Regions from separate parts of the Streptomyces sp. NPDC001880 genome, predicted to be linked through region 1. Evidence: riboswitches for the same ligand, from Rfam matches in the RefSeq annotation. Region 1 holds a riboswitch; each other region holds the start of a gene.

Region 1 (7,715 bases):
TGCGCGCCGCCTCCTTCGAGCGGCAGCGCAGGCTGCGCCAGGAGCCGCGTTTCCCGGGCGGGCCCGCCATCGACCCGGCCGGTTCTCACCACGAGCGCCGGATCCGCAGCTTCCAGCCGCGCCGCAGCCGTGTCACGGCCGGCCAGGAGGACGCCCTGCTGCGGCTCTGGCCGAAGTGGGGCCTGGACATCGACGGACAGCGCGTCCTCGATCTGCCCGAGCTGTTCGACGGGCTCCCGGTCGTGCTGGAGATCGGCTTCGGGATGGGCGAGGCCACCGCGCAGATGGCCGCCGCCGACCCGGGCACGGGCATCCTCGCCGTCGATGTGCACACCCCCGGCCAGGGCAATCTGCTCGGCCTCGCCGACCGCAACGGCCTGTCCAACATCCGGGTGGCCAACGGCGACGCGATCATCCTGCTGCGCGAGATGCTGAAGCCCGACTCGCTGGACGGGCTGCGGGTGTACTTCCCCGACCCATGGCCCAAGAAGCGCCACCACAAGCGGCGGCTGATCCAGCCGGAGTTCCTCGATCTGGTGGCACAGCGGCTGAAGCCGGGCGCGGTGATCCACTGTGCGACCGACTGGGAGCCGTACGCCGAGCAGATGCTGGAGGTGCTGAGCGCGCACCCCCTGTTCGAGAACACCGTGGCGGACGGCGGCTACGCGCCCCGTCCCGCGTTCCGGCCGCTGACCCGGTTCGAGGGGCAGGGCCTGGACAAGGGCCATGTCGTGCACGACCTGCTCTTCGCCCGTAGCTGAGACGCGGGCGTGGTCGCCCCGCGGGCGCGGGCGCCCCATGGTCAGGTGTCAGTGCCGCTGGTTAGGGTCATTGCGTGGTCTCCGACGGGTCTGTCCAGCAGCGGCAGTCGCAGCCGGCCGTCCCGCTTCTCGAGGAGCAGCGGGTCGGCGAAATTCTGGCTGCCGTGCCGGAGCGCAAGCACTGGCGCTACCGGCCGCGCCGCGTCGGCATGGTGTGGCGCAGCCGGACGTTCCGCATAGCGGCCGTGTTCACGGTGCTCGCGCTCTGCGGTCTGGCGATCCTGGCGCTGGTCCGTGACCAGACGGGCACTCAGGGCTTCCTCGTCGGCCTCGGTCTCGCCGTACTGCCCGTGCCGCTCCTGATGGCGGCGTTCCGCTGGCTGGACCGGGTCGATCCGGGCCCCTGGCGGAATCTGCTGTTCGCCTTCGCCTGGGGTGCGTTCGCGGCCGCCCTGGTCGCGATCCTCGCGAATTCGTTCGCGACCCGCTGGATAGCCACGGCCACCGCCGACCCGTCGAACGCCGACGCACTCGGTGCCACGGTCATAGCGCCGGTCGTCGAGGAGAGCGCCAAGGCCGCCGCGGTCCTGCTGATCTTCCTGTTCCGAAGACGGGAGTTCACCGGGATCGTCGACGGCGTCGTGATCGCCGGCATCACCGCGAGCGGCTTCGCCTTCACCGAGAACATCCTCTATCTCGGCAACGCCTTCGGCGAGGATCAGCAGATCGGCACCTCGGGCGTCGTGTCGGTGACGGCCGCGACGTTCTTCGTACGGGCGGTGATGTCGCCGTTCGCGCACCCGCTCTTCACCGTGCTGACCGGCATCGGCTTCGGGCTCGCCGCGGCCGCTCCACGACACCGTCGCATGCGCCGGATCGCACTGCCGCTGCTCGGGCTCGTCCTCGCCATGGGCATGCACTCGCTGTGGAACGGGTCGGCGGTCTTCAGCCCGTACGGCTTCTACGCCGTGTACGGGGTGTTCATGGTCCCGGTCTTCGGCCTGGTGACCTGGCTGGCGATCTGGTCGCGCGTGCGGGAGCTGCGCACGCTCTCCGCCGAGCTGCCCGCCTACGCGGCGGCCGGCTGGCTGACCCCGGCGGAGCCGCTCGCTCTCTCCTCGATGCGTGCCCGCGGCCTGGCCCGCGACGCGGCCCGCCGACGGTGCGCCGTCGAGGCCCGGGGAACCTGGCAGGGCCCGTACGGCCCCGCCCCCGCGCCCTCCGCCCAGGCGGAAGCCGCGGCGAAGGCCCGCGGGAAGGCTGCCGCGCGGGCCGTCGCCGAGTACGAGTCGTTCGCGACCTCCCTGGCCTCGCTGCGCCTGCAGGCCCGCCGCGGTACGGCCGGCCCGGACTTCGCCGTCCGTGAGCTGGAGCTGCTGCACCACCTCTGGCAGCGCAGAGAGGTGGCCGCCCCCGCCCTGACCTACGCGGCCCAGGCAACAGGCCGCCTGCGCCCCGCGTACCAGCCGCCCCCATGGGCGGCCCAGCCGCCGCACCCGCAGTACGGCGGCTACCGCAACGGCTACAGCCCCGGCCCTGGCCCCGGCTACAACCCGTACCTGCTGCCGCAGCAGCAACCACCGCAGTAGGTCCGTTCGTCAGGCGGATGCCTCGGTGAGCTCGGCCAACTGCCGCTCGGTCAGTGAGAGGTCCGCGACGGCCACCAGAGCGGGCAGCTGCTCGACCGTCGGGCCGAGGGTGTGCCCGCACTCCGGAATCCGGCGGGTCTGCTGTCCCGTACTCGCTCTCCGTGCCCCCTCAGCAGACCGGCAGCCCTGACGTCGGGGGGTGAGCGTCAGGGCTGCCGGGATTCATCGGGGCGGTGTCGCCTCAGAGGCGGGGCGGGTGTCGCCTCAGAGGCCCACCCGACAGCCTCTCAGGGGTTGAGGCCCTTGCCGCGGAGCCAGGCCATCGGGTCGACGTCCGCGCCATCGGCGGTGTGGACCTCCAGGTGGAGGTGCGGGCCGGTCACGTTGCCGGTCGCGCCGACCCGGCCGATCGTCTCGCCGGTGGTGACCTTCTGGCCGACGCTGACGCCGATCGAGGACTGGTGGGAGAACCACAGCTCCGTGCCGTCGTCGAGCTCCAGCACCGTGTGGTAGCCGTACGAACCGGACCAGCCTGCCGACTTGACCGTGCCGCCGTGGATGGCCTTGATCGGGGTGCCGGTGGGGGCCGCGAAGTCGAGGCCGGTGTGGTAGCCGGAGGACCACATCGATCCGGCCTGGCCGAAGGTCGAGGTGATCGTGTACGAGGAGGTCGGGATGGCGTAGCTGGCAGCGAGCTTGGCGAGCCGCAGGGCCTCCGCCTTCTTCTTGGCCTCCTCCTCCGCCTTCTTCTTCTCGGCGGCGGCCTTGGCCTCGGCCTCGTCCTGCTGCTTCTTGGCCTCGGCGGCGGCCTTCTCCGCGGCTTCCTTCTCCTGGGCCGCCTTGGCCTCGGTGTCGGCGGCGTCCTGCTGCTGCTCGGCCTGCTGGAGGATGCGGGCGCGAAGCGCCTCGCCCGCATCCGTCGTGCCCTGCTCGACCTCGGCGGTGGTGATGCCGGCGGTGGTGAGCGGGGCGGCGGCCGCGATCTCGGCCTTGTCCGCCTCGGACTCGTCGGAGAACAGGGAGCCCATGCCGGGAAGCGACTTGGCCTCGGGGAGGTTGTCCGTGATGGCGTCGGGCACGGAGATGGAGACGGGGGGCTTGCCCTGCGCGGTGGCCATGCCGCCCGCGCCGACCGCCGCCATGACGCCGACGCCCAGCACCGTGGAGCTGCGGGCGAGTCCGTTGCGCTGCTTGGCGACGCGGTGCCTGCCGCGCACCGGGCGGACCGACTCCTCGGTGGGGTTCCACTCGCCCCAACCGCGTTCCGGCTCAGTGTTGTTGCCGTCGGTGCGGAGGCCGCCGCCGAACTCGCCGGTGAACTCGGCGCCGTAGCCGGTGCCGTAGTCGGGGTGGAACCGGGACGGAGCCTCGGGGGCAGGCTTGTTGGACGCCACGGGGGCGCACTCCTTTCCTTCCTTCTCGCCTACCGGGTTAGCTGACGGGTTCGGAGCAGGAAGGTCTCCTACGGGCCCCTCTGCCTCTCACAAGACACAGGCGTCCGATTCACCCCATGTAGGTGGTTCCCCGGTTTCCTTGCGGAATTCGGCGCTCGCGCACGGTGCCGCCACTGACGACGGCTGGGACGACCGCGCTGCGTTATCGAACGTTAATAGACACCGGTGCCGTATTCCAAGCCGTTCCCACTGATCGTTCACGTCTTTGGCCTGGACTTTACGGGGCACAAGCGGGTGAAGCGGTACGATTTGATCACCCCTCAGCCATTACCCCGCTTCTGACGTTGCGTCAAATGTTATGCGGAGCGGCGCCTTTCGATTACGCACGGTGGCATCACGTACTCCGCCCCTCGCGCCGTGCCCGACGCCGTGCCTCACGCGGTGTCCGACGCCCTCCCTCGCACCGTGTCTGACGCCGTACCTCACACCCGTGTCCGACGCCGTACCTCACATGCGTGCCCGACGCCCTCCCCCGCACCGTGCCCGACGCCGTACCTCACGCCGCGCCCGACGCCTTCTCCGCACCGACGATCCGCACGGTCCTGCGCCGGTCCGGCTGCCCCTGCGCGGGGCGTACGACCGCGAGCAACGCCATGTCGTCGGTCGTCTCACCACCCGTGTGCAGGCGCACGTCATCCGTCAGCGCGGACAGCAGCTCCTCGGGCCCGGGGAAGATCCGTCCGCGCAGCCGGGCCGCCGGGTCGTAGAAGACCCCCTCGGCGTTCCGCGCCTCGGAGAGCCCGTCCGTGTAGAGGAGCAGGGTCGTCCCGGCCGGCAGATCCCACTCGTCCGTCCGCTCCGGCCACACCCCCAGGGCCATCCCGAGCGGCAGTGTCGGCGCGGAGGGCTTCAGTACCTCCAGCGCCCCGTCCGGGTGCAGCAGGATCGGCTCGGGGTGGCCGCGGTTGACGATCCGCACCCGGGACAGCCCGGCCGGGATCTCGGCCAGTACAGCGGTGATGAAGCCTTCCAGCACGTCGAGCCCACCCCGCCGCGCCTCCTCCCGGCCCAGCGCCCGCTCCAGCCGCCCCGCCACCCCCTCCAGCGAGGACTCCTGCTCGGCCGCCTCGCGGAACGCCCCGATGACCACCGCCACCGTCTCCACCGCGTCGAGCCCCTTCCCCCGCACGTCCCCGAGCACCATCCGCACCCCCCACGGGGTGTCCGACACGGCGAACAGGTCACCACCGACGAATTCGTCCGCCTGCGCCGCCTCGTACCGCGCCGCGATCTGCAGTCCGCCGATCCGGTCGGCCGGCTGCGGCAGCACCGCGCGCATGGCCGTCTCCGCGATGAACCGCGCCGAGGCCAGCTGTTCGTTGCCGCGCCGTACGACCCCGTTGATCACCACCGCGAGAACCGAGACGGTGGCCAGGGTGAACAGCTCGATCAACGGCACGGCCTCCGGCAGCGTATTGCTGTGCAGCCGCAGCGCGATGACGGCCAGCATCGAGGTGATACCGGTGGCGATGGTGCTGGCCAGCGAGAAGAACGGGGCGGCGATCAGCGGAGCGGCCACGAACAGCGGAATGGCGGTGAAGGTCGGCGGAGCGAGGGAGTCGAACACCAGCCCGCCGAGGATCATCAGCGCGGGCAGCGCACGCACGAACTGCCGGGTACCGCCCCCGGCGTGCTTGCCGCGCCGCTGCTCCCGCTTCCACACCTGTGGTCTCCTGCCCGGTACGCACGGCTGCGGACGGGTACCGCGCCCCACCCCCAGGCTCACCGGAGCGGGTCGGGGCGGCGACTCCGCATCGGCCATTGGGGGAGGCGACGAAACGAATCAGGCCCGGCACGCGGGATGCGTGCCGGGCCTGACTTCTTCAGTAGCGGGGACAGGATTTGAACCTGCGACCTCTGGGTTATGAGCCCAGCGAGCTACCGAGCTGCTCCACCCCGCGTCGGTGAACACAACTGTACGGCATCTCCGGCGTTCCATTGACCACTCGGGTCCGCCCGGCCTTCGCTCCGGCCTCTTCAGGACGGGTTCGTCTCGGTGATACGGGGCGTGGAAGCGGCCTTCCCGTCGACCGCCGGCGGCTTCATCGGGTTCGCGCCGCGCTGCAGCGCGTGGAGGATCGCCAGCCCCTGACCGACGACGCCCGCCGCCATCTCGTTGACACCGTTGGTGCCGTTGAGGACGGTGAGCTCGGCGCCGGACATCCCCCGGGCGGCGGCGTCGGCCAGGGCGGGCAGGTTCTCCACGATGCGGTTGGCGGCGATGAGCTCCTGGTTGCCGTCACGCAGCGAGGCGGCGCGCGCGCTGTTGGCGTCGGCCTGGGCCTGGGCGAGGGTCCGCTCGGTGTACGCGTTGCCGTCGGCCTCGAACTTCACCCGGTCACGGGCCGCCTCCGCCAGGGTGCGCTGCCGGTAGGCCTCGGCGTCCGCCGGGCGCCGGACCTCCGCCTCCAGCCGTTGCGCGGCCAGCGAGGCCTGCCGCTCGGCGAGTGCGGTCTGCTCCTCGATGACCTCCTGCGAGGCCCTGGCCTGGGCGAGCGGCCCGGCCTGGGCGGCGCGGGCGTTGTACTGCTCGGTCTCGGCGAGGAAGCCGGCCCGCTTGATCGCGGTGTCGCGTTCGTACTCCGCCTTGAGTGCGGCGGCCTGCTGCTCGCGCTGGCTGGCCTCCTGGTCGGCCTTGGCCTCGGCGATCCGGGCCTGGCTGGCGACCGCGGCGGCGTGCGGGGCCGCGAGGTTCTTGATGTAGCCGGTGGCGTCGTCGATCTCCTGGATCTGGAGGGCGTCCACGACGATGCCGAGCTTCTCCATCTCGCCGTGGCTGCCCGCGATGACCTCCTGGGAGACCCGGTTGCGCTCGCGGATGATCTGCTCCACGGTCAGTCCGCCGACGATGGAACGCAGGTGACCGGCGAAGATCCGCCCGACGAGCTCCTCCATCTGCTCCTGCTCGGTCAGGAAACGGCGGGCCGCGTTGGCGATGGACACGGCGTCGTCGCCGACCTTGAAGACGGCCACGGCCCGGACGTTGAGGCGGATGCCCTGCTGGGTCACGCAGTCCTCGGTGATCTCCGCCTCGCGCAGTGCCAGGGAGAGCATGCGCGCCTTCTGCTTCACCGGAAGCACGAAGCTGCCGTGCCCGGTGACGATCCGGAACTGGGTGTCCAGGGCGTGTCCCTTGGAACCGGATATGAGCATCGCCTCGTTGGGGGCGGGAACGTGCCAGAAGAACATCGGAAGACTCCTGCCGTACGTCCTGCTTCTGTCCTGCTTCCATGAGTACGTCGCTGCTTCGGCTCAGGACGGCAGGCGTTCCACGATCACGCCGCGCGCCGAGACCGAGTCGACGACAACGACGCGCACGTCCCTGTCGATCGACGTCGCCGACCATGCGGTGTAGGCCTCGGACCCGCCCCGTACGGCCACCAGTACTTCGCCCGGCCCATCGGGCGGAATCGGCACGGTCACGCGGCCGATCGCCCCGACCGGGCTGCGGGCGGACTCATCTGCCCTGTGCATGCACCACCGCCTCGATATTTCCACGGTACTCCGAACCAACCATCACAGAAGGGCCCATAACAGCCTGGAACAACAACAAGCGGGCGCACATATGTGGTGATATGACTGATCTACCAGCCACCCGCCGCCGCGATGAACTCGCGCCGACCGAGGAGCTATCCGTGGACGACTACTCGCTGCTCGATCTCTTCTGGACCATGCTCTGGTTCTTCCTCTGGGTCTTGTGGCTGTTCCTGCTGTTCAAGGTCATCACGGACATCTTCCGCAGCCATGACCTCGGCGGCTGGGGCAAGGCGGGCTGGCTGATCGTGACGCTGGTGCTGCCGTACATCGGCGTCCTGGTGTACGTGATCGTGCGCGGCAAGTCCATGAGCAAGCGGGACATCAGGGAGGCCCAGGAACGCGACGCCGCCTTCAAGGCGTACGTGCGCGATGCC
Region 2 (7,715 bases), on a different contig from region 1:
CCGTCGGCCGATCCGTGGTCGGGGTTCTCGTAGGCGGTGCGCTCGGGCGGGCTCAGCCGGTCGAGGAGCCGCCGCGCGTCGGCGAGCTTGGTCGTGATCGTCGCCTTGTGCTTCTTCAGCTCGGCCCGGCGGGCGGCCAGTGCGGCCAGCTCGCCCTTGGCCTGCGCGCGCAGCGTGGCGATCTGGGCGACCTGCCGTCGGACCTTGGCGAGCGCGGCGGCCTGGCGGTCGCCGATGCGGTCCACGTACGACGCCCGCTCCAGGTACTGGTCCGGGTCGGAGGAGAGGGCCAGCTGCACGGACGTGCCGAGGCCGCCGGTGCGGTACTGCGCGGCGGCGAACGAACCCAGTGTGTCGCGCGAGGCGTTGAGGCGCGCGGTCCTGCGGGCGGCCTCGTCGCGCAGGGAGTCGAGGGAGTCCTCCGCGGCGGACGCCTTCTCCTTCGCGCCGTTGTACTGCTCGGTGGCGACCTCCGCCTCGTGGTACAGCCGGTCCACCTCGGCCTTGACCTGGGCGGGGGTGCGCTGCGGGTCGGCGTGCGCCGCGCCGGGCAGTGCGGCGGCGGTGGCGGCCCCGGCGAAGGCGAGGGTCGCCGCGGTGCGGGCAGCAGGGCCGGTGTACGGGCGCTGCTTGGGTTTTCGATGCGCTGCCACGAGGGCGTGCGTCCTTCCTGACGACTGCCCGTCGGGGGCTACCGACGGGCCCGCCGAAACTCTCGGCGGGGCGACCGGTGCGCCGCCCGCGTACGGAGCAGCGGTGAAGCCGGTCACCCTGGTCAGGGACGCTAAACCCGGGGCACGGGCAGGAGTCGTAATGACGCTTATTGTCTGAATTTGGCGTGGCATTGCCGTCGAGTGATCGGAAAAATTGCGCCAGAGTCAGGCAATTGGTACAGGTGTGAGTGAAGTGAACAGTAAGGTGTACCTGCCTGCCGAGTGGTGATATGGCCGGGGCTAGGCTGCGGCCTCATGGACGTACTCATTCATGTCTTCGTCGCCCTGCACATCATCGGCATCGCCGCCCTGCTGGGCGGATTCCTGACCCAGATGAAGGCGATGGGCGCGGGCACGGCCCGGTTCGTCCCGGCGATGCTGCACGGCGCGCTGACCATGCTGGTCACCGGTGTCGCACTGGTCGGGCTGAACGAGGCCGACGGCAACCACGTGAACAACATCAAGATCGGCGTCAAGCTGCTGATCCTGGTCGTCATCCTCGCCCTCGTCTACATCAAGCGGGACGAGGAGAAGGTCGACAAGGGCGCCTTCGCGGCGGTGGGCGGACTGACGATGCTCAACATCTTCATCGCCACGCTCTGGACCTGATCCCGCCCGCGCAGCGCTGCCCCGGCACCGGGGCAGCGCTGCGCGTGGAGGCCCGCTACGCCGGCCGCACGCTGCCGTAGATCGGCATGTAGTAGATCGACTCCTCGCGCACGTTCGCCCCGGGCTTCGGGGCGTGGATCATCATCCCGTCACCCTTGTAGATGCCGACGTGGCTGATGTCGTCGTAGAAGAAGACCAGGTCCCCCGGCCGCAGGTCCGCCGTGGCGACCCGGGTGCCGATCTCGACCTGGTCCCATGTGGTCCGCGGTATGTCCACGCCCGCCGCCTTCCACGCGGCCTGGGTGAGCCCGGAGCAGTCGTACGAAGCGGGGCCCGTCGCGCCCCAGACGTACGGCTTGCCGATCTGGGCCCTGGCGAAGGCGAGGACCTTCTCCGCCTTGGTGGTGGCACTGCTGTCCGAGCCGGACCCGGTGCCCGTCCCCGTACCGCTGCCGCCTCCCGACTCCTTCGCGGCCTCCTCGGCCTTGCGGTCCGCCTCGGCCTTGGCGGCGGCCTGCTGCTTCGCCAGCTCCTCGGCCTTGCGCCTGGCCTCGGCCTCCTTCTCCCGCTCGATCGCCGCGAGCCGCGCCTTCTCCTCGGCGGTCAGCTTCGACAGCAGCGTGCGCGCCTCGCCCAGCTTCTTCTGGACGTTCTGCTTGCTGGTGCGCAGCGTGTTCTGCGTCGTCGTCAGCGTCTCCAGGCTCCGCACCGCTTCGGCGCGCTTCTTCGACGCCTTGGCCTGCTCCGTACGGAAGTCCGTGATCGCCTGCTGCTGCCGGCTGGTCATCCGGTCCATCAACTGGCTCTGGTCGAAGTACGACTGCGGGTCGTCGGCCAGGAAGAACGTGGCGCTCGGCGTGATGGAGCCGCTGCGGTACTGCGCGGCCGCGTAGGCGCCGAGCGTCCTGCGCGCCTCGTTGAGCTTGTCGGCGCGTTCGGCGACATCGTCCAGCAGGGCGTCGACCTTGGCGCGCTGGGCGGCGGAGGCCTCCTTCGCCTGGTTGTACTGCTGGGTCGCGGTGCCCGCCTGCCGGTAGAGCTCGTCGACCTGCTTCTGTACGTCCTCGACGCCGGGCTTCGGGTCGGGGGCGGCCATGGCGCTCTGCGTGGAGAGCAGGGTCACGGACGCCAGTGCCGCGGTGGTGAGCCCGACGGCCGGCGCGGTGGTGCGCACCCGGGTGCGCGGCTTGCGATGCGATGCCAAGACCGGCATCTCCTTCCGTGGACCGCCTACCGGGTTAGCTGTCGGGCTCGGGCGGAACGGAAGGCTGCCCTACGGTCCGAGTGGGGGATAAGGACCGATTCACCCCGGTGCTGCGTGTGGGTCCCCGGTTCCGAACTCCCGTGGGGGCAGCCCGGATTCGGCGGGGGCGCCCGCTCGGCGTGGTTCGCCTCAAGGGGGTACGGGCCGCCCGGTCGAGCACGCTAGCCAACCCGCGGTGCTGCTGTGAAGGTTGATGTTCGATATGCCCGATACGTTTTCGTGACCTTGTCGGGGTGGGTGGTGAGGGCCCGGAATCCCTTACGGATCGTAGTGGCGCCCCTCCGTCGCGTGTCCGTCGCGGTGCGCGGTTCGCCGTGCGGCCTCCGGGTGTCGCCGGGGCGGCCTAGACTCGACAAGCGATGAGCAGCCTCTTTGACGACAGCTTCCTGGCCGGCCTCCAGCAATCGGAGGAAGAGCCCCCGCCGCCCCCCGAGGACTCCGCGCCCGAAGAGGTGCCGGAGGACCTTTTCGCGGGCGTGTTCGACGGGCCCCCGCCGCCCCGGGACGCCTACTACCGCGACGGCGCGCACCGCCCCGTCATCGACTCCGCGGCGCTCCTCGACGGGCTGAACACCGAGCAGCGCGCCGCCGTGGTCCACGCGGGCTCCCCGCTGCTCATCGTCGCCGGAGCCGGCTCGGGCAAGACCCGGGTGCTGACCCACCGGATCGCCCACCTCCTCGCGGAGCGCGGGGTGCACCCCGGCCAGATCCTGGCGATCACCTTCACCAACAAGGCCGCGGGCGAGATGAAGGAGCGCGTCGAGCAGCTCGTCGGACCGCGCGCCAACGCCATGTGGGTCATGACCTTCCACAGCGCGTGCGTACGCATCCTGCGCCGCGAGTCGAAGAAGCTCGGCTTCACCTCGTCGTTCTCCATCTACGACGCCGCCGACTCCAAGCGGCTGATGGCCCTGGTCTGCCGCGATCTCGACCTCGACCCGAAGCGCTTCCCGCCGAAGTCGTTCACGGCCAAGGTCTCCAACCTCAAGAACGAACTGATCGACGAGGAGACCTTCGCCGGCCAGGCGGCGGACGGCTTCGAGAAGACCCTCGCCCAGGCCTACGCGATGTACCAGTCCCGGCTGCGCGAGGCCAACGCGCTGGACTTCGACGACATCATCATGACGACGGTCCACCTGCTCCAGGCGTTCCCGGACGTCGCCGAGCACTACCGCCGCCGCTTCCGCCACGTCCTGGTTGACGAGTACCAGGACACCAACCACGCCCAGTACACCCTCGTACGCGAGCTGGTCGGCCCGGCGGGCGAGGGCGACGCCCCGGCCGAGCTGTGCGTCGTGGGTGACGCGGACCAGTCGATCTACGCCTTCCGCGGCGCGACCATCCGCAACATCCTCCAGTTCGAGGAGGACTACCCGAACGCGACGACGATCCTCCTGGAGCAGAACTACCGCTCCACGCAGACGATCCTGTCCGCCGCCAACGCGGTCATCGAGCGCAACGAGAGCCGCCGTCCCAAGAACCTCTGGACGAACGCCGGCACGGGCGCCCGGATCACCGGCTACGTCGCCGACACCGAGCACGACGAGGCGCAGTTCGTCGCCGACGAGATCGACCGGCTGACCGACGCGGGCGACGCCAGGGCCGGCGACGTCGCGATCTTCTACCGCACGAACGCGCAGTCCCGTGTCTTCGAAGAGATCTTCATCCGCGTCGGCCTGCCCTACAAGGTCGTCGGCGGCGTGCGTTTCTACGAGCGCAAGGAGGTCCGGGACATCCTGGCCTACCTGCGCGTCCTCGCCAATCCGGAGGACACCGTCCCGCTGCGCCGCATCCTCAACGTGCCCAAGCGCGGCATCGGCGAGCGCGCCGAGGCGATGATCGACGCGCTGTCCCTGCGCGAGAAGATCACCTTTCCGCAGGCGCTGCGCCGGGTCGACGAGGCGTACGGCATGGCGGCCCGGTCGGCCAACGCCGTCAAGCGGTTCAACACGCTGATGGAGGAGCTGCGCACGATCGTCGAGTCGGGCGCGGGCCCGGCGGTGGTCCTGGAGGCCGTCCTGGAGCGCACCGGCTACCTCGCCGAACTGCAGGCCTCCACCGACCCGCAGGACGAGACCCGGATCGAGAACCTCCAGGAACTGGCAGCCGTGGCCCTCGAATTCGAGCAGGAGCGCGGAGCGGCCGACGAGACGGGCACGGCCGCGGGCACGGGCACACTCGCCGAGTTCCTGGAGAAGGTCGCGCTCGTCGCCGACTCCGACCAGATTCCCGACGAGGACGAGGACGGCTCCGGCGTCATCACGCTGATGACGCTGCACACCGCGAAGGGCCTCGAATTCCCGGTCGTCTTCCTGACCGGCATGGAGGACGGCGTCTTCCCGCACATGCGGGCGCTGGGACAGGTGAAGGAGCTGGAGGAGGAGCGGCGGCTCGCCTACGTCGGCATCACCCGGGCCCGGGAGCGGCTCTATCTGACCCGGGCCGCGATGCGCAGTGCGTGGGGCCAGCCCTCGTACAACCCGCCGTCGCGGTTCCTGGAGGAGATCCCGGACCAGCACCTGGAGTGGAAGCGGACCGGACCGATGGCGGCTCCGGCCGGACCGACCTCGGGGATCACGTCCTCGCTTTCCTCGTCGCGTTCGCGCTCCGGCCCCTCGGGCTTCGCGACCCGGCGGACCTCGGACAGGCCGACGATCACGCTGGCCGTCGGGGACCGGGTCACGCACGACCAGTTCGGGCTCGGCACGGTCACGGCGGTCGAGGGCGTCGGCGACCAGGCGAAGGCCACGGTCGACTTCGGCGACGAGCGCCCGAAGAAGCTGCTGCTGCGGTACGCGCCGGTCGAAAAGCTGTAGCCGGAGCGAGCGGGGCGGGGGGCCGCGGCCCCCCGCCCCGCTGGGCTCAGGTCAGGTTGACGCCGTGACTGCGGAACCAGGGCAGCGGGTCCACCGCTGCTCCGCCACCGGGCCGCACTTCGAAGTGCAGGTGCGGGCCGGTCGAGTTTCCGGTGTCGCCCGAGTACGCGATGACGTCACCGGCCTTGACCGGGCCCGAGCGGATCTTGGTGCCGCTGAGGTGGCAGTACCAGGTCTCGGTCCCGTCGGCCATGGTGACGATGGCCATGTTCCCGTAGGCGCTGTTCAGCTGGGTGCGCACGGTGCCGTCCGTCGCGGCCATCACGGGCGTGCCCCCCATGACGGGGAAGTCGATGCCGGTGTGCACGGACATCCAGTTGACGCCCGCCTGGCCGAAGTACGCGCTGAGGCCGTGCTGCTTGACCGGCATGACGAACTTGGGGCGCAGGGCCTCCTTGCGGGCGGCCTCTTCCTCGCGCTTCTTCTTCTCGGCGGCCTGCCGCTCCCGCAGGTCGAGGCGCTCCTGGGTGCGGCTGGCGCGGTCGGCGAAGTTCTCCGCGTCGGCGCTGAGGTTGGCGAGCTGGGTATCCAGCTTGTTGTTGGCCGCACCCGCCTTGACGGAGCCGGGATCGGCCGCCGCCATCGTGGTGTTGTCGTCCTTCTTGTCCTCGCCGCCCAGCCCGCCGACCGAGGCCGCGGCGATTCCGGCCACGCTCATCACGCAGGCGGAGGGGATGGCGACGGTGAGGAGCGCGGACCGCTTCGCGGGGGAACGCCGACGGCTGCGGCCGGCGCCGCCGCCGAGGGGGTGGCGCCGGCCGGGCGCGGCCTCTGCGACGTCTGCGATGACTGCGACGCTGATGGTGGCCGCGTCATGTACATCCACATCGCCTGCTGCGCCGGCCGTGCGGGCCGTGCCGGCCGGGGCGTCGGCGCTGTCCGCGGCATCGGTGGCGTAGGGCGCGTAGGGGTCGTAGGAGCTCAGGTCGGTGTAGGTCTCCTGGGCTGCGGGCGCCTCCTGTGCCGACAGCGCTTCGTAGGACACCTGTGCGGTTTCCGTGGTTTGCGTGATTTGCAGCTCGTGCTCGGGCGTGGCGCCGGTGTTCCATGCGGTGGCGTCGTATGCGCCGGTGTCGTACGCGGTGGTTTCGCCCGTGGCCCACGGGTCGTTCGCGTGCCAGCCGCCGGAGTCCCACTGACCCGTGGCGTCCGGGGCGCCGCCCTGCGCCGGGACGGCGGCGAACGTGGCGGTCGCAGTGGCCGTGGTCGCTTCCGCGCCGTAGTCGGCCACGGGCGTCCAGATGGCCGTCGTCTCGTACGTCGGCCCCGCCTCGTACTGCTGCTGGGGCTGTGTGGCGTACGGGGCGTAGGTGCCGTACGAGGTGGCCGGGTGCGCGCCGGTGTCCCACTGCGTGGAGTCGTACTGGCCGCTGTGGCCGGACTGCCCGGCGCCGTAGCCGCTGCCGTACGCGCCGTCGTGACCGCCGGGGAGCGAGCCGAAGAGCGGGTCGCTGTCGAAGCTGCCGGTCGCCTCGCTGTCGTATCCGGCGTACCCGGCGTGGGGGTGCTGGTCGTTCACCAACTTCTCTCTCGCCTCGGCAGCAGTACCTGTGCTCTGGGATCCGGCGGGGGAATCCCAGGGGGAGCAGTCGCCGCGACTGTACCCGGCGGTACGTGACGCCGACAATCTTCGGCGGGCATGGGCGACTCAGGAAACGGGCAATCGGCCGTCTTTCGACGGACTGGGCACACAGCCTTGGCTCTATGTTCGAAATGCGTTCTATTTATGGGGTCTCCGTCGGGCCGTGAAGCTCAGGCGACTCCCGCGGTTCCTCCCATTCCTCCGATTTCTCCGCTTTCCGTGGCCTCGGTGGTTTCGGCCCTCGGTTCGCGGGACTCCAGCGCCTGCCGGACCTCGGCGGCGACCGCCGGATGCACCGGCAGGGCGAGATGGCCGATTCCGGTGACGCATACGTTCTGCGCGTCGAGATCCGGATGGTCGATGCGGGCCGCCTCGGCCGGCACGATCACCCGGTCGAGCTCGCTCCAGAAACTGACGAAACGGGTGCGGCAGCCGGGCGCGGGTCTGCGCAGCTCCTCGATCGGAGCGGACCCCGTACGCATCTGCCGCACGATGGGGTGGGCGCTCGCCAGCAGGGCGACCGCCGTGCCCGCGTGCGGCGTGCCCAGGGTGACCAGGGTGCGGACGCGCTGGTCGCCACCGAGTCGCTGTACGTAGTAGCGGGCGATCAGGCCGCCGAGGCTGTGCCCGACGATGTCGACCCGGTGGTGTCCGGTACGCGCGCAGATCTC
Region 3 (7,715 bases), on a different contig from region 1:
GCTGCGACCACGGTGCGGTCGAAGGTCATGTGTGCCGCCACGGGCGTGAAGAGGACGGCGTCCATGCGCGGCGAGACCACCGGGCCGCCTGCGGCGAAGCTGTAGGCGGTCGAGCCGGTGGGAGTGGCCATGATGACCGCGTCGGCGGAGTACGAGGCGAGGAGCCGGCCGCCGATGTAGACACCGAGGCTCACCTGCCGGTCGCGGGCGAGCTTCTCCACGACGACGTCATTGAGTGCGGTGACGTCCAGTGCCACGCCCCAGCCCTCCGCCGCGGCCTCCTCGTCGAGGGCGATCTGGGGAGGCGGCAGCATGGGGCGCTGTCCGTAGCCCATCAGGGCGTCGATGTCCGGTGGCACTTCGAGTACGCGGGAGGCTCTCATGGTCAGGGTCATGCGCTCCTCGACCTCCGCCCGGCCACGGTGGACGGCGTCGAGCGCCCGGACCACGTCCTCGGCGGGCACCTCGGTGAGGAAACCGACGCGGCCCAGGTCGATCCCGAGGACGGCGCCGTCGTTCTTGGCGGCGATCCTGGCGCCGCGCAGGAACGTCCCGTCGCCGCCGAGCGTCACGATGAGGTCGGGGTTGCCCGCGACATCGGCCTCCTCGCGTCCGCCGCGTCTGCGTTCGTCGTCGCGCCACACGTCGATGTCCGTGCAAGGGATTCCTTCGCGGGCGCACCAGTCGCGCACGACTCCCGACGCGACGACGGCTTCGGGACGGCCCGTGTGCACGACGACTCCGACCCGCTGGACACTCATTCCGCCACGACTCCCCGTGTTCCGACGACGTCCTCACTCCACTGTGAGGGCATCGAGAGTGTCTTCGCCCGTCGACGGATGCGCTTCACCGACGGGCCGGACACCGAGTGCGGAACACGTCCGGGGAGGGTCAGGGCCACGCGTCCTCCGGAATGCGGACCAGCCGGCGGGTCTCCCGGCGAGCCGCCCCGCCGTGGTCGACACCATGCCGTACTTTCCGCCGGAGCTGGGGATGAGCGTCCCCAGCTCCGAGTAGCAGAAGGCGACCACGATGCAGAGCAGCGAGCCGATGGCGATGGAGGTGTAACGTGCCGAGGCTGGAGAACAGGTCCGGTACGACCACGAAGAGGGGCGAGGCGGGCGTCACGCACGAGAGCGTGAGCAGTGTGCCGCCCAAGACGCCGATGGAACGCTTGAGCTTCTGTGGAGTGGGGCCGGTCGCTGGGGCGAGCGCTGAGCGTGTCGGTCATCGTGCGATTTCCGATCACGTGGTGAGTGGTTTCGGCGCTCCCAGCGCGATATGCAATCCCGACGCGTTCCGCAGGTCAAGAGGCATTTACCTCCGGAATTCGTTGTCCAGATGGCCGAATCCGACGGTTTGGCGTTAACAACGCGTCATGGCCCGGGATCGGGGGGTGCTGCGGGAACCGCAGCCCGGGACGGTGGAAAGTCTCGCCCGTATCCAGCATCCGGAAGACGGGGCGGCCTCCCGCACCGGCGGGGCGCACCGGGCGGCGCGGCCGGGGCGCGGGGCCTGCGGGTCGCGCATCCACGGTGTTGATGCCAGCCTGGAGTCATGGCTTGGGCGTCATGGACGACTTGCGGTGTGTTCTCCGGGCACGGTGGTGTGCTGACGGAGGAGGTCGGTGTCCTGTCCGGGGATCTGACGGTTCACACGACCTGGGCGGATGACACGGCCCAGGTGACTGTGCAGTACAGCGGCGCGATCGACTGGTTCACCATGTCGGGCAGTCCCGTTGTGTGCTGTTCGGAGGAGGAAAGTCGTCGCCTGCACGACATGGTGGTGCAGGCAGTCCGGGCCGGGAAGGCGGCGACCGTTCCCGTAATGCCGCGCTCAGGACGGGCGAAGCCGACGGAGCACACCCCGGAGTGAAGGTCCGGCACGGACGGCCGGGTACACGAGACGCCTGCGCCGCGACGGTCAGGCACTGCGCAGCGCCGCGGCGACCCGGTTCGTTGCCGTCCTGCACCGCGACGGCAACGAACTGGTCGTCCCCGAGGCTGGGTTCCGTACCTCAGTACGCCCCGAAGACGTTGTCGATGGAGCCGTACTTGTGGGCCGCGTAGTTGCACGCCGCGGTGATGTTGGCAACGGGGTCGTAGGCGTCCATCGCCGTACCGGGCACGTGGTAGGCGCGGAAGGTCGGATCGATGACCTGGAGGAGACCCTTGGACGGCGTTCCGGCGGCGGCGTTCGAGTCCCAGTTGTTGATGGCCCGGGGGTTGCCGGAGGACTCGCGCATCACGTTGCGGTGGATGCCGTCGTAGCTGCCGGGGATGCCGTGCTTGGCCATGACGGCCAGCGACTCCTTGATCCAGCCGTCCAGATCGTTGGTGTATGTCGCGGCCTTCGCGGCAGGCGCCGCGGCAGAGACGGACTGCGTCGGCGCCGCCGAGGCGGTGGTGGCGCCGAGCAACGGCATCAGGAGGGCGGCTGCACCCGTTCCCACGGCTATGAAGCCCCGGCTCAGCGAGGTGGAGTTGCGACGACGGTACGTACCCGTTGCGGACATGGTGGATTCCTCTCCGTCGCCTGCGAGGTGAGCTGTCGGGTTCGGGCTGGAGATGCCCGGCCGCGCACGAACGCGGCTTCACCCCGAGCCGTTCCGGATACCGGAATGGCGGCTTACCTGGGTCCCCCGCTCCTGCCGTACACGAGTGGGTCGGATTGCCGGGCGGCGGCAGGATTCGGCGTTCCGTCCGGATTGACGGTGACCGTAGGCGAGAGGAACCGAAAGGGACAAGCCCCCAATTTCCACATGCAATTCACTTACAAGATCGAGTCACCGGAATTGCGGTAATCCACCTCACATCGAGCAGCTGTCCCCCCTTGCGCGGAAAGGGATCCGAATCGCGTGACACGACACCGAGGGGCTCGAACGTGACTCGCGCCACGAATTCACAAAAGGTGCGTTTCGCCTCGCGCCAAAAAATTAACAATTCGCTCAAATCGCCCCTAATGGGGCACGCGTGTCGGCGCGAGTGATTCACGACACCGTCCTTGCCCGGCGCCTGGAGGCATTGCCATCCCTTCCTCCGCGCCGTTACGGTGTGGACGTCCTGTTGTCTCCGATAGAGGTGGACGTTGCGCATCTGAGGTTCGCGAACATCACGCCGTACGGCTCCGCCCGTACGCCCGTCACGCCGTAGCAGTGCTCCGCACTGCCCGTGACCCCGCGTGGATGCGACCTCGGTGCATGAGCCGTCCCTCGATCTCAGGACCGCCGCACCTTCCTCTGCTGCCCGGTCGCCGCGTGGTGCTCGCATACGAAGCCCCCACTCACCACGCTTGCGAATGCGAGGAACACCATGGCGACACCCACCACCCCCGGCGCTTCCCTCACCTGCTCGGCCCTGTCCTTCCGCCTGCCGGACGGCACGACCGTCTTCGACGCGCTCTCGTTCGCCATCGGCCGGGGCCGCGTCGGCCTCGTCGGCACCAACGGCGCGGGCAAGTCCACACTGCTGCGGCTGCTCGCCGGTGAACTCCTGCCCGCCCAGGGTTCGGTGACCGTCGGCGGCAGCCTCGCCCATCTTCCGCAGGACATCACCCTCGACACAACACTGCGGGTGGACCGGGCCCTGGGCATCGCCGAGCGGCGCGAGGCGCTGCGCGCCATCGAGGCCGGGGATGTCGACGAAAAGCACTTCGAGACGATCGGCGACGACTGGGACGTCGAGGAACGGGCCCTGGCGACCCTGGGCCAACTCGGACTCGGGGACATCGAACTGGACCGCACAGTGGGACAGTTGTCCGGCGGCGAGACCGTCCTGCTGCGCCTGGCCGCGCTGCTGCTGGACCGTCCCGACGTGCTGCTCCTGGACGAGCCCACCAACAACCTCGATGTGTTCGCCCGCCGGAGGCTCTACGAGGCCGTCGACTCCTGGCGCTCGGGCGTACTGGTCGTGGTCAGCCACGACCGCGAACTGCTGGAGCGCGTGGACCGCATCGCCGAACTGCGCGCCGGATCGGTGAACTGGTACGGCGGTGGCTGGTCCGCGTACCAGGAAGCCGTGGCCGCCGAACAGGAGGCCGCCGGGCGGACGTTGCGGGCCGCGGAGGCCGATCTGCGGCGCCAGAAACGCGAACTGGAGGAGACCCGGATGAAGCTGGCCCGACGCCAGCGGAACGGGAGGAAGATCGAGGCCGAAGGGGGCCTCCCGAAGATCCTGGCCGGCCGCCGCAAGCGGGCCGCGCAGGAGTCGGCGGGCAAGCTTCGCGGCGTCCACGAGGAGCGGCTCAGCGAGGCGCGCCAGCGCCGCGAGGAGGCCGCGGAGGCCATTCGCGACGATGCCGAGATCCGCGTGAGCCTTCCCCGCACAGCGGTGCCCGCCGGACGCACCGTGCTGACCCTGCACGAGCTGCGCCCCCGGTTCGGGAAGCTGCGCGAGGGCAGCCTCCAGGTACGGGGGCCCGAGCGGATCGCGCTCGTCGGTCGCAACGGCGCAGGGAAGACGACGCTGCTGCGTACCCTCACCGGCCAGTCGGCTCCCTTGTCCGGCGAGGCCAGGACCTTCGTACCGACGCGGTTCCTTCCGCAACGGCTCGACGTACTGGACGAGGAGCTGAGCGTCACGGCGAACGTGGCCCGGATGGCCCCCGGGGTCACCGACAACCACATCCGCGCCCAGCTCGCGCGCTTCCTCTTCCAGGGCAAGCGCGCGGAGCAACCGGCGGGCACGCTCTCGGGCGGGGAGCGCTTCCGTGCCGCCCTCGCGGCGACGATGCTCGCCGCGCCGGCGCCGCAACTGCTGATGATGGACGAGCCGACCAACAATCTCGACATCGCCAGTGTGCGGCAGCTGACCGGTGCGCTCGAGTCCTACGAAGGGGCGCTCCTGATCGCCAGTCACGATCTGCCCTTCCTCGAATCGGTCGGCATCACCCGGTGGTTGCTGGTCGGGGAGGAGCTCCGGGAAACCACCGCTCAGGAGGTGGGCGATCTTCTCGCGGCACCGGAGCAGGCGAGCCCGGTCTGATCCGAACGAGAGGCCGAGGGGTGCGGGCCCTCGCACGATTCCATCCGGACGGTCGTGCGAGGGCCCGCACCTGCGCTGCGATCAGAGCCTGTCGATGATCTTGTTCATCTGCTCGATCTCGGCGGTCTGAGCGGTGACGACGGCACCGGCGAGCTTCTTCGCCCCGGCGTTGTCGCCGTTCTTCTGCTCCTCCTCGGCCATGGTGACCGCACCCTGGTGGTGGCCGATCATCAGCTGGGCGAACTTCTTGTCGAAATCCTTGCCCTTGGCGGCCGTCAGGGCGCTCATGTCCTTGTCGGACATCATTCCGGGCATTCCCGAACCGTCCGGGCCATGGTCCATCCCCGGCATGTCACCCATCGAGGACGAGTCCGAGGGCAGCGGCTTGCCCCACGCGGTCAGCCAGCCCTTCATCGTGTCGATCTCGGGGTCCTGGGCCTTCTCGATCGCGGTGGCCAGCTTCTTGATCTCGGGGTCGGCGGCGCGGCCGTCGGCCAGCTTCGCCATCTCGACGGCCTGCTGGTGGTGCGGAATCATCTGCTGCGCGAACTTCACGTCCGTGTCGTTGAACGTGCCGCCGGGGGTGGCCGGTGCGGAGGCGCCGGCCGAGCCGTGGTTCATGCCGGGCATGGACGAGCCGTCGGACTTCGAGCCGTCGGAGGAGCCGCAGGCCGCCAGTGTCAGGGCGAGGGCGGCTACGGTGCCGGCCGCGAGCGTGCGGCGGCGGGCGGCGAAGGACAGGGAGGCGGACATCACGGGTTTCTTTCCAGGTGGACGCGCCACATCCATGGCGCGCGAAAGGGACAGGACCGTCCGGCCGGTCCTCCGGGCCCGAAGGACCGGGGACCGGCGGATTCCTGTCACGTCCGCGCGACGCACACCTGGAGCAGCAGATCCCTGCCGGCGAACGGCGGTCCCCGCCGGGCCGGTCCGCGTACGGCCGTGCGGTGCCCGGCGAGCACCCCGACGGCCAGCAGCACCAGGCCCAGCGCCATCAGCAGCGGCAGCACCCGGTCACGGGCATGGGTGAATACGCACGACTCCCCGTTCGTCGCGGGCACGACGGCAGCCACGTCTGCGGGGCCGTGCCCGCCCCGCACGGCAATGTGGCCGTCAGCCGTCGTCAGGGAAGCGGGCGCGGCCGCGCTCATGGCCATCGCGTCGTGACAGCCCTCCGCGGCGCTCGCCGGCGCGCCGTGCATGAGGAACAGTCCGCACAGGACGGCACACATCACGAGCAGCCGGGACATTCCCGGTGTGCGTGTCCGTCCGCGATCCACGGCTGCCTCGAATGCTCGGTCGTACGGGTCGTACGGTGCGGGCCCGACGATACCCCCTCCGGGTTTCCGATGAGGAGCGCCCCGTTCTGTGCACCGGAGGCGGCAGGTCGGCGGGCGAGGTATCACCGCGGCGGGTCCTCGCCGACGAGACGTTCCACCGACTCCCGGACGAGGCCGTCGTGGCGGGCGCGGCGGGCGTACTCCTCGATCATGTCGATCAGGACGCGCCGCAGGCTCGGGGACTCGCCGCCGGCCAGCGGGGCCTGACGCCCGAAGCGGGCCACGGCGGCTGAGCCGGCTGCCCGGTGGCCTGCTCAGCCGTCGCCGCCGGCCTGCGTCCAGGCGGCGTCGCGCAGCAGGCGCAGACCGTTGAGGCCGACGATCACGGTGGAACCCTCGTGCCCGGCGACGCCCAGCGGGAGCGGCAGCGTGCCGGCCAGGTCCCAGACGACGAGGCCGGTGATGAAGACGGCCGCGATCACCAGGTTCTGCACCACGAGACGGCGGCAACGGCGCGAGAGCGCCACGGCGGTGGGGACGGTGGCGAGTTCGTCGCGGACGACCACGGCATCGGCGGTCTCCAGGGCGAGGTCGGAGCCGGCCCTGCCCATGGCGATACCCGTGTGGGCCGCGGCCAGTGCCGGGGCGTCGTTCACGCCGTCGCCGACCACGAGCACCTTCCGCCCGGCGCTCTCCAGTTCCTTGACCGCGTGCACCTTGTCCTGCGGCAGCAGTCCGGACCGGATGTCGACGATCCCTGCTTCGGCGCCCAGGCAGGCGGTGGCGCGCGGGTTGTCCCCGGTGAGCAGCATCGGTGTGGTGCCCGTGAGTTCGGCGAGGCGGGCGACGGTGGTCCGGGCGTCGGTGCGCAGCCGGTCGGCGATGCCCAGGACTCCGACGGGCGTGCCGTCGAGGACGACCAGTGCGGCGGTGCGGCCGTCCTCCTCCAGCCGGGCGGCGAGCTCGGCGGCCGCCCCGTCGGCGCCGGTCCGGGCGTCGTGCAGGCGGGCCGGGCTGCCGACGGCGACCCTTCGGCCGTCCACGGTGGCGGTGACGCCGATGCCCGGGGTGGAGCCGAAATCCTCCACCGGGGGCAGGGTGAGACCGCGGGTCCGGGCGGCTTCGGTGACGGCGCGTGCGAGGGGGTGTTCGCTGGGGTGCTCGGCCGCGGCCGCGAGGGTGAGCAGGGCGTCCGCGGTCAGGCCCGAGGACGCGAGTGGACGGATGTCGGTGACACGCGGGGTGCCCTCGGTCAGGGTGCCGGTCTTGTCGAGCGCCACGGCGTCGACCTGGCCGAGGCGCTCCATCACCACGGCTGACTTGATGAGTACCCCGTGCCGTCCGGCATTGGCGATGGCGGACAGGAGTGGCGGCATCGTGGCCAGGACCACGGCGCACGGCGATGCGACGATCATGAAGGTCATCGCCCGGAGCAGTGTCGGCTGAAGTGCCG
Region 4 (7,715 bases), on a different contig from region 1:
CCGGACGAGCCGTTGACCAGGAGGTTCGGGTACGCGGCGGGGAGAACGGAGGGCTCCATCTCCTGGCCGTCGTAATTCGACTGGAAAGTGACGGTGTCCTCGTCGATCGACTCCGTCATCAGTGACGTCGCGTCGGCCATCCGGCACTCGGTGTACCGCATGGCGGCCGGCGGGTCGTCGTTTCCGAGCGAGCCGAAGTTGCCGTGGCTGTCGACCAGGGGGAGCCGCATCGAGAACGGCTGCGCCAGACGGACCAGCGCGTCGTAGATCGATGCATCCCCGTGCGGGTGCAACTTACCCATGACCTCGCCGACGACGCGGGCACACTTCACGAAGCCGCGATCGGGGCGCAGGCCCATTTCGTTCATCTGGTACACGATGCGGCGGTGCACCGGCTTCATGCCGTCGCGGGCGTCGGGCAGGGCCCGCGAGTAGATCACCGAGTACGCGTACTCAAGGAAGGAGCCCTGCATTTCGTCGACGACGTCGATGTCGAGGATGTTCTCCTCGAAGTCGTCCGGCGGCGGGGTCTTCGTGCTGCGGCGGGCCATCGCTGCTGCGACTCCTTCACGGATTCTGTTCGGGCAACCTCAGGTTCTGACGCGGACCATTGTGGACCGCCGCACCGACATCGCCGACCTCGACCCGTCCCAAGGGGTGTTCCCGGCCCCGGCCGGGGCGCTTTTCCGACCCGTCGCGCGGCGGATGCGCCCCTCTTTCACGCGAACTTCCACAGTATGGGAACTTCGCCAGGTGTCCGTGCGCTTGCTTAAAGTGGCAGGTCTCGCAGGAAATCCAGTATCGCGATCGAAGGGACGTACATGCCCATGGGTCACACGGCCACCGCTCAGGCCGGCTCCGGCGGCCTGACAGCGACCGAGCACCGCCTGGCCAACGGCCTGCGCGTGGTGCTCTCCGAGGACCATCTGACCCCGGTCGCCGCGGTCTGTCTCTGGTACGACGTCGGTTCGCGCCACGAGGTCAAGGGGCGCACCGGTCTGGCTCACCTCTTCGAGCACCTGATGTTCCAGGGGTCCGGCCAGGTCAAGGGGAACGGCCACTTCGAGCTGGTGCAGGGAGCCGGTGGCTCGCTCAACGGGACCACCAGCTTCGAGCGCACCAACTACTTCGAGACCATGCCCACGCACCAGCTGGAGCTGGCCCTGTGGCTCGAGGCCGACCGCATGGGCTCGCTGCTCGCCGCGCTCGACGAGGAGTCGATGGAGAACCAGCGCGACGTCGTCAAGAACGAGCGCCGCCAGCGCTACGACAACGTCCCCTACGGCACGGCGTTCGAGAAGCTGACGGCACTGGCCTACCCCGAGGGCCACCCGTACCACCACACCCCGATCGGCTCGATGGCCGACCTGGACGCCGCGACCCTCGAGGACGCCCGCACCTTCTTCCGTACGTACTACGCGCCCAACAACGCGGTGCTCTCGGTCGTCGGCGACATCGACCCCGAGCAGACCCTCGCCTGGATCGAGAAGTACTTCGGCTCCATCCCCTCCCACGACGGCAAGCAGCCGCCGCGCGACGGCTCGCTCCCCGAGATCATCGGCGAGCAGCTGCGCGAGGAGGTGCACGAGGAGGTCCCGGCGCGGGCACTCATGGCCGCCTACCGGCTGCCGCACGACGGCACCCGTGAGTGCGACGCGGCGGACCTCGCGCTGACCGTGCTCGGCGGCGGCGAGTCGTCGCGGCTGCACAACCGCCTGGTCCGCCGTGACCGTACGGCCGTGGCGGCCGGGTTCGGGCTGCTGCGGCTGGCCGGTGCGCCCTCGCTCGGCTGGCTGGACGTCAAGACGTCCGGTGGCGTCGAAGTGCCGCAGATCGAGGCCGCGGTCGACGAGGAGCTCGCCCGGTTCGCCGCCGAGGGCCCCACGCCCGAGGAAATGGAGCGCGCGCAGGCCCAGTTGGAGCGCGAATGGCTGGACCGGCTCGGTACGGTCGCCGGCCGCGCCGACGAACTGTGCCGGTTCGCCGTACTGTTCGGTGACCCGCAGCTCGCTCTGACCGCCGTGCAGCGGGTGCTCGACGTCACCGCGGAGGAGGTCCAGGCGGTCGCCAAGGCCCAGCTGCGCCCCGACAACCGGGCGGTGCTGGTCTACGAGCCGGTCGAATCGGCCGAGCCCGCGGACACCGAGGAGACCGACGCCGACGACACCGACGCGCACGAAGGAGCGGGCAAGTGACCGACGCTGCCGCGACTGGAGTTTCGATGCAGTATCATCCGCAGCCGGCCCCCGGCGTCGCCCGGCCCTGGGCCTTCCCCGCGCCGGAGCGCGGCGCCCTGCCCAACGGCCTCACGGTGCTGCGCTGCCACCGTCCCGGCCAGCAGGTCGTGGCGGTCGAGATCTTCCTCGACGCCCCGCTGGACGCGGAGCCCGAGGGTCTCGACGGCGTGGCCACGATCATGTCGCGGGCGCTGTCCGAGGGCACCGACAAGCACACCGCCGAGGAGTTCGCCGCCGAGCTGGAGCGCTGCGGCGCCACCCTCGATGCGCACGCCGACCACCCCGGCGTCCGGGTCTCCCTGGAGGTCCCGGCCTCCCGGCTGGCCAAGGCGCTCGCGCTGGTCGCCGAGGCGCTGCGGGCGCCGGCCTTCGCCGACAGCGAGATCGAGCGGCTGGTGCGCAACCGGCTCGACGAGATCCCGCACGAGCAGGCCAACCCGGCCCGCCGCGCCGCCAAGCAGCTCTCCAAGGAGCTCTTCCCGGCTGCGGCGCGGATGTCGCGCCCGCGCCAGGGTACCGAGGAGACGGTGGAGCGGATCGACTCGGCGGCCGTGCGCGCCTTCTTCGACGCCCACGTCCGGCCGTCCGCGGCGACCGCCGTGGTCGTCGGCGACCTCACCGGGATCGACCTGGACGCCCTGCTCGCCGACACCCTCGGCGACTGGTCGGGAGAGGCGGTCGAGCCCCGTCCCGCCCCGCCGATCACCGCCGACGACACCGGCCGGGTAGTGATCGTCGACCGTCCGGGCGCGGTGCAGACGCAGCTGCTGATCGGCCGGATCGGTGCCGACCGGCACGACAGCGTGTGGCCGGCCCAGGTGCTCGGCACGTACTGCCTGGGCGGCACGCTCACCTCCCGTCTCGACCGGGTGCTGCGCGAGGAGAAGGGCTACACCTACGGCGTACGGGCCTTCGCCCAGGTGCTGCGGTCGTCGGCACCGGACTCCGCCTCGGGCGCGACCGGCGCCGCGATGCTGGCCATCAGCGGCTCGGTCGACACGGAGTCCACCGAGCCCGCGCTCAAGGACCTGTGGACGGTCCTGCGGACGCTGGCGGCCGAGGGCCTGACCGACGAGGAGCGCGAGACGGCGGTGCAGAACCTCGTGGGGGTCGCGCCGCTGAAGTTCGAGACGGCGGCCTCCGTCGCGGGTACCCTCGCCGACCAGGTCGAGCAGCACCTCCCCGACGACTACCAGGCGCAGCTGTACGCCCGGCTCGCGGAGACCGGCACGGTCGAGGCGACCGCGGCGGTCGTCAACGCCTTCCCGGGGGACCGGCTGGTCACGATCCTCGTCGGCGACGCGGCACGGATCGAGGAGCCCGTGCGGGCTCTGGGCATCGGAGAGGTGTCGGTGGTCACCGGCTGACGATCGGCACCGCCGACGGGCACCGGCCGATCGGATCGATCCGGCATAGCGCCCCATACCGGGGCAAAGGGAAGACCTCTGCGAGCAAGATCTCGCCGGGGTCTTCCCTTTTGTCCGTTCTGATGTGGAGGTTGCCTGTCGGCCCTGTGGGATGCGCTACAAAACGGCCTGTCCGTTTGGTGAATGAAAGTGCCCCCGCTTAGCGTCGGCTCGACTGTCCGTCACTCGTATGCCGCATCCGCGACGTACCGGACAGTCATCGCCGAGTCCCCGTCAGGCGCGAGCCTGGGGAGCCGGGGACCCACGCAGTCCCTGGGGTGAATCGGATGCCTGAGCCCGGCTGGGGCCTGGGGCGTCCGTAGGAGACCTTCCTGCTCCGAACCCGTCAGCTAACCCGGTAGGCGAGAAGGAAGGAAAGGATCAGCCACTTCATGGCGTTCACCCGTGCCACCGGGAAGCACCGTGCCCCGAGCCGACTGACGCGCAGGAGCGCGAAGGCCGTCGGCGTCGCGGCTCTGGCCACCACCGGCGTCATCGGCGGCATGGCCGCTCCCGCCCTTGCCGCGGACTCAGGAACCCCCTCCGTGAGCGACACCGGCCTCGGTCAGGTCATCGCCATCGACGAGACCATCGCCGACCGGATCGACGCACAGGCCGACGCGCAGCAGCACCAGGCCGACGTGGCGGCGAAGGCGAAGGCGGAGGCCCAGCGGAAGGCCGAGGCCAAGAAGAAGGCCGAAGCCAAGGCCAAGGCCGAGGCGGACGCGAAGCGCGCCGCGGAGGCCCGCGCGGAGAAGGCCCGCGCCGCGCGGTCCGCCGAGCGCACCCGGTTGGGTGCCTTCCAGCTCCCGGTCGCCGGCTCGTACGTCTCCACCGGATACAAGTCCAGCGGCTCGCTCTGGTCCTCCGGCAGCCACTCCGGCATCGACTTCCACGCCGCGTCCGGCAGCTCCGTCGTCGCCGTCGGTGCCGGTACGGTCGTCGAGGCCGGCTGGGGCGGCGCGTACGGCAACAACGTCGTGCTCCGGATGACGGACGGCACGTACACGCAGTACGGCCACCTCTCCTCGATCAGCGTCTCCGTCGGCCAGAGCGTCGGCGCGGGCCAGCAGATCGGCCTTTCCGGCTCGACCGGCAACTCCACCGGGCCGCACCTGCACTTCGAGGCCCGGACGACACCGTCGTACGGCTCCGACATGGACCCGGTCGCGTATCTGCGCGCCCGAGGCGTCAACGTCTGACGGCCCCGTCGCAGCACCTACGTCGAAGGCCCCGGCGCATGCCGGGGCCTTCGACGTACCCGCCGCACGGCCGTGAACGACGACCGTCCGCCGAACCGCCCCGTGGTGCAGCGGCTTTCTCGGGAAAATGCCTCAGACGGTCTCCGGGAGCTCTTCGAGCCCCTCGGCGACCAGCTTCGCCAGACGGTCCAGGGCGGCTTCGGAGTCGTCCGCCTCGGAGGCGAGCACGATCTCCTCGCCCCCCTGCGCGCCGAGGCCGAGGACCGCGAGCATGGAGGCGGCGTTCACCGGGTTGCCGTCGGCCTTGGAGATCGTCACGGGGATGCCGGAGGCCGTGGCGGCACGGACGAATATGGAAGCGGGGCGGGCGTGCAGGCCCTCGGCCCAACCGACGTTGACGCGGCGCTCAGCCATGGTTCTGCCCTTCGGGAATCAAGAGTTGTCTAGACCAGTCTCTCACGCGGTGCGCAGTTGCTCCGGCCGACCCCGGGAACGCCCGCGATGCCCGGGGTACCGCCGATCGGCCCTCCCAGACTGCCCCGGCCCCGAGTCGTACGCGACCGCTGGCCGAGCCGTAGTCTTTGCCCATGCAGCCCGCGCCGGAGCAGTGTCCGCAGCACCCCTATCCCGACCACTGGGAAGCGGACGTGGTGCTCCGCGACGGAGGCACCGCGCGCATCAGGCCCATCACCGCGGACGACGCCGAACGGCTGGTCAGCTTCTACGAGCAGGTCTCCGACGAGTCGAAGTACTACCGGTTCTTCGCCCCGTACCCCCGGCTGTCCGACCGGGACGTGCACCGCTTCACCCACCACGACTACGTCGACCGGGTGGGACTCGCCGTCACGGTCGGCGGCGACTTCATCGCGACCGTCCGCTACGACCGGATCGACGAGCGCGGCAGGCCCGCCTCCGCACCCGCCGACGAGGCCGAGGTCGCCTTCCTCGTCCAGGACGCGCATCAGGGCCGCGGCGTGGCCTCGGCGCTCCTCGAACACATCGCGGCCGTCGCCCGCGAGCGCGGGATCCGCCGCTTCGCCGCCGAGGTGCTGCCCGCCAACACCAAGATGATCAAGGTGTTCCGGGACGCCGGATACACCCAGCAGCGCAGCTTCGAGGACGGCTCCGTCCACCTCACCCTGGACCTCGAACCGACCGCCGAGTCCCTCGCCGTCCAGCGCGGCCGTGAGCACCGGGCGGAGGCGCGGTCCGTACAACGACTGCTGGCCCCCGGCTCCGTCGCCGTCATCGGCGTCGGCCGGACCCCCGGAGGCGTCGGCCGCACGGTCCTGCGCAACCTCCTCGGCGCCGGCTTCACCGGCCGGACGTACGCCGTGAACCGCGCCTTCGCCGCCGGCCTGGCCACGGTCGACGGCGTCCCCGCCCACCGCTCGATCGGTGAGATCGCTGAACCGGTCGATCTCGCGGTCGTCGCCGTCCCAGCCGACCGGGTTCCGGAGGCCGTCGCGGACTGCGGCGAACATGGCGTCCAGGGCCTGGTCGTTCTCTCGGCCGGATACGCCGAATGGGGCGCCGAAGGCCGGGAGCGGCAACGCGAACTGGTCCGGCAGGCCCGCTCGTACGGAATGCGGATCATCGGCCCGAACGCCTTCGGCCTGATCAACAACGCGGAAACGGTTCGGCTGAACGCCTCGCTCGCCCCCGAGCCGCCCGCCCCCGGGCGCATCGGCCTCTTCACCCAGTCCGGCGCGATCGGCATCGCGCTGCTCTCCGGGCTCTACCGCCGCGGCGCGGGCCTGTCCACCTTCATCTCCGCGGGCAACCGCGCCGACATCTCCGGCAACGACTTCCTCCAGTACTGGTACGAGGACCCCGACACCGACGTCGCCCTGCTGTACCTCGAATCGCTCGGCAATCCTCGCAAGTTCACCCGCCTCGCGCGGCGCATCGCGGCGGTCAAGCCGGTCGTCGTGGTGAAGGGCGCCCGGCACAGCGGCTCCACCCCGCCCGGCCACGCGGTGCCGATCAGCCGGATCCCGGACGCGGCGGTCTCGGCGCTCATGCGGCAGGCCGGTGTGATCCGGGTCGACACGGTGACGGAGATGGTCGACGCGGGCCTCCTCCTCGCCGACCAGCCGTTGCCGGCCGGTCCCCGGGTCGCGATCCTCGGCAACTCCGAATCGCTGGGCCTCCTCACGTACGACGCCTGCCTCGCCGAGGGGCTGCGCCCGCGCCCGCCCCTCGATCTCACCACCGCCGCCACCCCGCAGGATTTCAGGAACGCCCTGGCCGAGGCCCTCGCCGACGACGGCTGCGACTCGGTGGTCGTGACGGCCATCCCGTGGGTCGGCGAGGACGGCGAGGCGGAGGCCGGCGACGGAGAGGTGCTCGCGGCAGCGCTGCACACGGCCGCCGCCGCGGGGCCGGCCAAGCCGGTCGCCGTCGTCCATGTCGAGATCGGCGGGCTGGCGGAGGCCCTCGCCGCGGCCACCAGCACGGTCGCGCAGCCGCGTTCCTTGGCGCAGCCGTCCCCGGCCGTGCCCGCCGCCCCGGCCGACCCGAGCCCGGCGCCCACCTCCGCGGCCTCCCCCGCGGGCGACGGCGACGGCGCCCCCGGCACCCGCATCGGCCGCATCCCCGCCTACCCCGCCGCCGAACGGGCGGTGCGCGCCCTGGCCGAAGCGGTGCGGTACGCCCAGTGGCGGCGCCAGGCCGCCGTGCCCGGCAAGGTGCCCGAGTTCCTCGACGACACCATCGACGAAACGGGCGCCGCCGAGCTCATCGACACCCTCCTCGGCCCCGACCCCGACCCGCGGGGCCGACCGCTCGCCCATGAGGAGGCACGCGAACTCCTGGGCCGCTACGGCATCACCGTACGGCCGACGCTCCCGGCACCCGACCCGGACGCC

What was found. Region 1 has a riboswitch for cyclic di-AMP ahead of ACWCQ6_RS18210 (M23 family metallopeptidase). Riboswitches for the same ligand answer to the same signal wherever they lie in the genome.
Region 2: linked by a shared signal. The riboswitch ahead of ACWCQ6_RS10325 (NlpC/P60 family protein) and the one ahead of ACWCQ6_RS18210 (M23 family metallopeptidase) in region 1 are both predicted to bind cyclic di-AMP.
Region 3: linked by a shared signal. The riboswitch ahead of ACWCQ6_RS23555 (transglycosylase SLT domain-containing protein) and the one ahead of ACWCQ6_RS18210 (M23 family metallopeptidase) in region 1 are both predicted to bind cyclic di-AMP.
Region 4: linked by a shared signal. The riboswitch ahead of ACWCQ6_RS18910 (M23 family metallopeptidase) and the one ahead of ACWCQ6_RS18210 (M23 family metallopeptidase) in region 1 are both predicted to bind cyclic di-AMP.

The regions. Positions count from the first base shown of each region.
Region 1 covers NZ_JBSFET010000029.1:18,082-25,796, forward strand. The annotation lists gene trmB (tRNA (guanosine(46)-N7)-methyltransferase TrmB) at 1-761, shown strand, start outside; gene ACWCQ6_RS18205 (PrsW family intramembrane metalloprotease) at 836-2,350, shown strand; gene ACWCQ6_RS18210 (M23 family metallopeptidase) at 2,638-3,744, opposite strand; cyclic di-AMP (ydaO/yuaA leader) riboswitch at 3,756-3,908, opposite strand; gene ACWCQ6_RS18215 (PP2C family protein-serine/threonine phosphatase) at 4,301-5,467, opposite strand; tRNA gene ACWCQ6_RS18220 (tRNA-Met) at 5,632-5,705, opposite strand; gene ACWCQ6_RS18225 (SPFH domain-containing protein) at 5,782-6,993, opposite strand; gene ACWCQ6_RS18230 (hypothetical protein) at 7,057-7,278, opposite strand; gene ACWCQ6_RS18235 (SHOCT domain-containing protein) at 7,440-7,715, shown strand, end outside.
Region 2 covers NZ_JBSFET010000012.1:65,967-73,681, forward strand. The annotation lists gene ACWCQ6_RS10315 (NlpC/P60 family protein) at 1-653, opposite strand, end outside; gene ACWCQ6_RS10320 (hypothetical protein) at 969-1,322, shown strand; gene ACWCQ6_RS10325 (NlpC/P60 family protein) at 1,378-2,535, opposite strand; cyclic di-AMP (ydaO/yuaA leader) riboswitch at 2,534-2,699, opposite strand; gene pcrA (DNA helicase PcrA) at 2,946-5,402, shown strand; gene ACWCQ6_RS10335 (M23 family metallopeptidase) at 5,449-6,981, opposite strand; gene ACWCQ6_RS10340 (esterase/lipase family protein) at 7,215-7,715, opposite strand, start outside.
Region 3 covers NZ_JBSFET010000048.1:5,333-13,047, reverse strand. The annotation lists gene ACWCQ6_RS23570 (NAD(+)/NADH kinase) at 1-761, opposite strand, end outside; partial or broken gene ACWCQ6_RS23565 (amino acid permease) at 936-1,197, opposite strand; gene ACWCQ6_RS23560 (hypothetical protein) at 1,558-1,875, shown strand; gene ACWCQ6_RS23555 (transglycosylase SLT domain-containing protein) at 2,018-2,515, opposite strand; cyclic di-AMP (ydaO/yuaA leader) riboswitch at 2,518-2,706, opposite strand; gene ACWCQ6_RS23550 (ATP-binding cassette domain-containing protein) at 3,312-4,982, shown strand; gene ACWCQ6_RS23545 (DUF305 domain-containing protein) at 5,064-5,735, opposite strand; gene ACWCQ6_RS23540 (hypothetical protein) at 5,843-6,232, opposite strand; gene ACWCQ6_RS23535 (hypothetical protein) at 6,385-6,546, opposite strand; gene ACWCQ6_RS23530 (heavy metal translocating P-type ATPase) at 6,577-7,715, opposite strand, start outside.
Region 4 covers NZ_JBSFET010000031.1:19,155-26,869, forward strand. The annotation lists gene ACWCQ6_RS18895 (DNA gyrase/topoisomerase IV subunit A) at 1-551, opposite strand, end outside; gene ACWCQ6_RS18900 (M16 family metallopeptidase) at 822-2,195, shown strand; gene ACWCQ6_RS18905 (M16 family metallopeptidase) at 2,222-3,604, shown strand; cyclic di-AMP (ydaO/yuaA leader) riboswitch at 3,855-4,022, shown strand; gene ACWCQ6_RS18910 (M23 family metallopeptidase) at 4,036-4,845, shown strand; gene ACWCQ6_RS18915 (HPr family phosphocarrier protein) at 4,978-5,259, opposite strand; gene ACWCQ6_RS18920 (bifunctional acetate--CoA ligase family protein/GNAT family N-acetyltransferase) at 5,433-7,715, shown strand, end outside.